Cytobacillus luteolus: one gene and its partner. The protein of the gene in region 1 interacts with the protein of each later gene in a pairwise test. Links are inferred from orthologs where the notes say so. Each region holds a gene or a part of one and is shown on either strand. Other genes may lie near its edges.

What was found. Proteins that work in one complex are often made in the same cells at the same time.
Region 2: the proteins of J2Z26_RS20570 (region 1) and ftsL interact in binary tests that used the Bacillus subtilis proteins (3 or more experiments, as listed by UniProt). The link is inferred for Cytobacillus luteolus from one-to-one orthologs.

The regions. Positions count from the first base shown.
Region 1 is NZ_JAGGKM010000010.1:19,851-23,069, forward strand. What follows is about bases 340-3,112. They hold J2Z26_RS20570 (FtsB family cell division protein), read right to left. Parts: upstream 2,032-3,112; coding sequence 1,648-2,031; downstream 340-1,647. Other genes in these bases: spoIIE (stage II sporulation protein E), read right to left, coding at 340-392; J2Z26_RS20565 (S1 domain-containing RNA-binding protein), read right to left, coding at 1,134-1,577; yabQ (spore cortex biosynthesis protein YabQ), read right to left, coding at 2,069-2,704; yabP (sporulation protein YabP), read right to left, coding at 2,701-3,006. Outside these bases: more of spoIIE, read right to left, coding at 1-339; J2Z26_RS20585 (RNA-binding S4 domain-containing protein), read right to left, coding at 3,163-3,219. UniProt on the Bacillus subtilis protein: Required for vegetative and sporulation septum formation. Required for the activation of genes expressed under the control of the sporulation transcription factors sigma F and sigma E.
Region 2 is NZ_JAGGKM010000002.1:437,688-440,906, forward strand. Bases 167-2,939 are described here. They hold ftsL (cell division protein FtsL), read right to left. Parts: upstream 1,850-2,939; coding sequence 1,484-1,849; downstream 167-1,483. Other genes in these bases: J2Z26_RS06990 (penicillin-binding protein), read right to left, coding at 167-1,479; rsmH (16S rRNA (cytosine(1402)-N(4))-methyltransferase RsmH), read right to left, coding at 1,891-2,823; mraZ (division/cell wall cluster transcriptional repressor MraZ), read right to left, coding at 2,876-2,939. Outside these bases: more of J2Z26_RS06990, read right to left, coding at 1-166; more of mraZ, read right to left, coding at 2,940-3,219. UniProt on the Bacillus subtilis protein: Essential cell division protein that may play a structural role. Probably involved in the regulation of the timing of cell division. Also required for sporulation.

The DNA of each region.
Region 1 (3,219 bases):
AGGAAAGGCAATGCCTTAACAGATTCAAATTTTAATCTCTTCGAAATCTTATGACATAAAGTAAACAATACGATAGATCCGAATACGTACATGGTGGCATTTACAGATAACGTCATAGAACCTGCTAGTAATGCAAGCATCGCTAGTCCTGCGCGGTCCTTTCGTATTAACAATACTGCAGCGAAGAATGGTAATGCAAATGGCGTAATTTTGGCAAGGATCAAAGCTCGTCCAAGTAAAAAGCCGACCAAAATAATGAGTAACCCTTTGTGTAATAGCAAGTGACGTATCATCGATTGTAGGCGGCTAAACCAACGAGACAATGCGTATTGAGACTTTTCGAAATTAACTTCCCCAACTGGCTCAATGAGGTTCCTTTCAATTTTCTCCATTTTAAAACACTCCCCGTATTTTAATAGTTGATTGTTATTATACAAGGGAATATTTTAGGAATTTGTCAAAACAACAAGACAAAAACACAAAACCATTCGACTTCTTTCTAGGAAACCTTCTATAAGAATACACAATCTGTTGAAAAACACAGATTTTTTAGCGGAAGTCCACGAAAAGCGAAAGTGCCCGGTTAGCGACGTATGGGCTGAATCAATCCGCATGAGATAAAGGTAATACGGAGAGCGCTAGCGATCCGATGAAGACTTATCGTAAAGAGGAGAGACGAAGATCCATAGGCGCTGGGCACTATAGCTAGACATTATGAAATGCGGAAGGTTTCTTCATATGTAACAAAACAACACAAAAAAAGCTAGTCTCTTAGGAGACTAGCTTTTTTCTTAGTGATGACCCATACGGGATTCGAACCCGTGTTACCGCCGTGAAAGGGCGGTGTCTTAACCGCTTGACCAATGGGCCGGAATATTTTTCTTAAAATGGTAGCGGCGGAGGGAGTCGAACCCACGACCTCACGGGTATGAACCGTACGCTCTAGCCAGCTGAGCTACACCGCCATAGTAAGAAAATCTAAATCTAAATAAGCACAAGATAAATAATACTTTCTGAAGGCGTTTTCGTCAATAGTTTTATTTAATAACAGAAAAATAGAAAAACTTAATTTAAGAATAACAAAAAAGCACCCGTAATGGATGCTTTTAATATCTATATTCAAGTGCAGCAAGTTAGCCTCTTCTAGCTCCACGTCCACCACGTTTTGATTCAGTGTGGCGTTTTAATGAAGTTAGACGATCTTCGCTATCCTTTAGGAAACGACTCATCTTTTGTTCAAAGTTTTCTTTAGCACGAGGTGCTTCATTTCTGTTATTGTTGCGCGGACCATTGTTGTTTCGTGGACGGTATTCACGTTGTTCACGCTGTTCACGTTGTGGTTGCTCTTTCGCCTTTTTAATAGACAAACCAATCTTGCCGTCTTTTTCAACATTAATGACCTTAACTTCTACTTCGTCACCGACTTTTAGATGCTCATTAATATCTTTTACGTAATTATCAGCAACTTCACTTATATGAACAAGTCCTGTTGTGCCTCCTGGCAGCTCCACGAACGCCCCAAAATTTGTTATTCCCGTTACTTTTCCTTGCAACTTGCTGCCTACTTCGATTGACATAAAAAAATTGCTCCTCCTTAAAAATTAAAAAATCATCCTATACCATTATACATAATAATAAAAACGAGTGTCAATAAGACGAGGATTCGTCGGCGATTTTAAAGATGATTTCTCCATCTTTTGATAAGAAATAATCTCTTCTAGCAATCTTGGCTATATATTCATCATCATTTAACTTAACAATTTCTTCTTCGAGATAAATCTGCTCTTCTTTTAACTTTACAAGCTGTTCATCTAAGAGTTGACGTTCAGTTTCTTTTTCTCTAATCACTGCAGATTGTGCCACGAGCGTTGAAATTAACCCATAAGAAATGATCGCCGCAAAAATGGCAAAGGCTATAAGTCTTCGAAATAACCCTTTTCGCTTCATGTTGTTTTTTTGTTCTGATTGTTCATAATTAGTCACATATGGTGTTTGGATCTGAGTTACTTTTTGCTTCCTTATCGCTGCCATTTTAGAATCATTTCCTCCTTACATAACGTAAATGAATTTAAGACTTACGAATTTTATTCCACCATTTAATTATCATATGTTTCATATTCTTTGCATGCTTTCGAATACCTGCAAAACTCGTAAAATATTTTAACAAAAATTTCTTCAAATTTTGCGGTAGCATTCTCCATAATAATACCCCAATCCATTTAAACGGGGAAAGTAAAACTTTTACAAGAACAGTAAAAATGTTTAAAAGTATTTTCCCAATGGCAATAAGAATATTAAGTAGACCCATTAATAAAACAATGATCAGTTGAATGAATAATTGAATTGGTCGAACAATGAAAAGGTGGAATGTTTTCTCCAAGAAATGATAGGTTCTTAGGGCAGCACGAATCAACACTTCAAGTAATCGTTGATAGCCTGTACGTAATAAGCTTTGATAGGCAGCAAATCCACATAGAAGAGCAAGGAATACATAAAAGCGTAGCTCCCCTTCATTCACAGATAAAAGTATATAAAATATAATGAGGCCTTGTAACACCCAAAACAAGATATCATTAATGAATACAAGCCATCTAGCACGCTTTGGTCGCTTTAGAAAGCGACCATATGTATCAAGCGCAGCACCTAAATAGCTTCCCATGCCAATCATGGCAATCATTGTGTAGAATTGTGTCGTTAGGCTCATTTAAATAACTTGCTAAAGAATCCTTTAGCTTTCTCCGCGTGTTGCTCATCTAAATAGACGATATCAAACACTTTACCTTTTATTGACACTATACCTTTATCCACATCTAGATTTTTCATTTGCAGATTTTGTCCCCTGATCGCTAAAAAGCCCATTACTGTCTCTAACAAAAACTCTTCGTTATCAAAGCTTTCTACCTGCTTTACTCCTGTAATATCAAGTAGCCTTCTACTTCTCATAACTACATCATGTTCCTGGACAGTTCCTTTGTTTGATCCATTCGCTTCATAATATTGACTCATCATCATCCCACGCTTTCTACAAGTTGGAAGTAAGAGGTGAGACGGTCATTTAAGATCGTATACCTTTGTAAAACACAAAGCCTCTCCTTCTTTGTTTGCTATATATTTATGATATTGGGATGATATTTAGAACAAGCCTCTCCTTTTTATAGGAAATTATAAGAGGTGCGAATCTTCAATTCTCTCTTCTTTAATAATTTCATAAAGTTCTGA
Region 2 (3,219 bases), on another replicon or contig:
TCCATTTTCAGAAGTAACAACTGTCTCAAGGATATCAAGAACCTTTTTAGATGTTCCTTCCGAAATAGGTTTACCAACCTCAACCGGTTTATAATCATTGATTACTTTATTCGTGCTTGAATCTACAATTCTATCAACTACATACGGCTTCATCATGACTCCGTTATTCGTAATTGCTGTCGCCGCCTGAACTTGCTGAATAGGTGTTATGGCAGAGCCTTGCCCAAAAGCAGTAGTTATTTTTTCAAGCTCATATGTGAAATTGATAATACTATTAACTTCTCCATCAATATTGATTCCTGTCGGTTGGTGAAATCCAAATCGATTTAGGTATTGCAACAAGGTGTCGGTTCCAAGTTTTTCAGCAGCTAGTTTCGCAAAAGCAACATTTGATGAGCGTTGAACTCCTTCATCATAAGAAATCTTTCCCCATCCACGTTTATTATGGTCTCTAATTCTAAACCTACCTACATGGTATTCCCCTGATTGAAATGCTTCTTCACCATTATATACACCCTCTTCAACAGCTGCTGCTAACGTAAAGATTTTCATAGTTGAACCAGGTTCAAAACGATAAGAAATTGCATCGTTTAAATAATTGCTAATATTCCTCACATTTGGGTCAAAACTCGGTCTAGTACTCATTGCTAATATTTCCCCAGTCTTTGCATGAGCCACTATCCCGATGATTTTTTTTGGTTCATACTGCTGAACCACCTTATTCATAGAGTCCTCTAGGAAAGTTTGTATTTTTTGATCAATGGTTAAATAAATGTCATTTCCATTTTGAGGTGGAACAATTTGTTCTTCAGTCTCAGGAAGTCTAAAGCCTCGATTATCTGATTGAAACTTTAGGTAACCATCGGTTTCCACTAAGTAATCATTCAAGCTTTTTTCTAATCCTAACATACCAACTGTTACACTTTCGCTTTTATCCTCATCTTCAACCTTTTGAGCATAACCTATCGTATGGGAGGCAAAAGTACCATTCGGATAGTACCTTTTTGAATCTCGAATGAAAGCAATACCAGGTATTTCTAGTGCTTCAATTTCAAGCTTTAGGCTATGACTTATATCACGACCTTTTGACCCAAACTCTACTTGTTTCTTATCCTTTGTAAGGATTTTTATAACTTCTTCTTCACTCATATTTAGAAGTGGAGCTAGTTTTCGAGCGGTATCAAAAGGGTCAAGTACATGCGAGGGTAAAGTTTCGTCTAGAATAGCAACTACAGTGTAAGCTGGAGTATCTTGCGCAATAGCTTGTCCAGTTCTGTCGTAAATCGTTCCCCGTTGAGCTTCAATCGTCCTTTGTTTTGTGTATTTTTTCTCTGCTAATGCTGCTAAAACTTGGCCATCAACAACACCTGTAGTTTGAATGTGAGTAAATCTCCCTATTAACAGAAAAAAGAGCATTGCAAAAAATATTGAAATAATTGCAGCTCCTCTGTTTATATTTTTACTTTTCTGCCACTTCATAGCCTTAATCCACTACAACCTTAACGTTATCTTCGTTTAGGAATAGTCCAAGTTCCTGAGCTTTCCCCCAAATTCTCTCATATGTACTTAACTCTTTTACTTGAACATATAAATCGTTATTTTGCTTTATTTGACCATCAATAGCTGTCTCAACTTTTTGGATTTCAATATTTGTAGTATAAATTGCAATTTGGTTTGAGATAATTTCCGTTGCACCAAACATAACTGCTGCAGCAAATAATAAACCTAAGCATTTTTCACCAAGAGTAAAACGTGCTTTTCTTGTTGTAACTACCTTTTTCTTTGGTGAGTGATTGATTTCCTCTTGATATTTATGTGTTTGATTTATTTTATAAGCTAAATTCCCCACCTGGAATCCTCCTTCTCCCTTTTGTAATCTATTGTGAACTTCTATAACTTTTCGGCAATTCTTAGCTTAGCAGATCTTGCTCTTTTGTTTTCTTCAAGTTCTTGTTCTGATGGTAATATCGGCTTTCTAGTAATTAATTTCAGTTTTGGTTTATATTCATCTGGAATAATTGGCAATCCCGGCGGAAGTTGTGGACCTTCACTCATTTTCTTGAAGGCAACTTTACAAATTCTATCTTCCAAGGAGTGGAAAGTAATAACGCTAATTCGTCCACCTTTGCTCAGAATGCCAATGGAGTCAATTACAGCTTCCTCAAATACTTTCAATTCATCATTAACAGCAATACGAATAGCCTGAAATACTCGTTTAGCTGGATGACCACCGGTTCTCCTAGCAGGTGCAGGAATTCCTTCTTTAATTAATTCAACAAGCTCACCAGTTGTATTAATTGGTTTTTTTTCTCTTGCAGCTTCAATCTTCCTGGCAATCTGTTTTGAGAATTTTTCTTCTCCATATTGAAAGAAAATCCTAACTAGTTGTTCGTATGGCCAAGTATTTATCACATCATAAGCAGAGAGAGTAGCATCTCTATCCATTCTCATATCAAGTGGTGCATCATGATGATAACTAAAGCCTCTTTCAGGAGTGTCTAATTGTGGGGATGAAACACCTAAATCATACAATATCCCATCTACTTCTGTAATACCTCTTTTTTCAAGCTCTTCTGCAATATGTAAAAAATTACTTCTTATTAATACGACTTTATCTCCATATTCCGCAAGCTTTTCCTTTGCATTCTCAATTGCTACTTGATCTTGGTCAAAGGCATATAATCTACCTGATCCGGTTAGCTGAGAAGCTATATACGAACTATGGCCTGCTCCACCAAGTGTACAATCTACATAAATTCCGTCTTTTTTAATAGCTAAACCATCAACTGCTTCATTTAGAAGGACTGTTGTATGTTGAAACATGATAGCACACCCTAACAAATTGTTTTCTAATAGTTTTCACTACAAGTCATAATTATATATCAAAATCAATCATATTTTCCGCAATTTCTGCGAAAGATTCCTCAGAATTCGCAAAATACTCTTCCCATTTGCTTTTTTCCCAAATTTCTATTCGGTTAGAAACCCCAATAACAACACATTCTTTCTCTAACTTAGCGTATGACAACAATGGAGTAGCGATATTCACCCTACCTTGTTTATCAATTTCACATTCCGTCGCCCCAGAAAAGAAAAATCGTGTAAATGCTCGGGCATCCTTCTTGGTAAGTGGGAGTGTTTTTAATTTATCTTCAAGCAGTTTCCATTCACTTAGTGGATATCCAAACAAACATTGATCAAGTCCTCTTGTTAAAACAA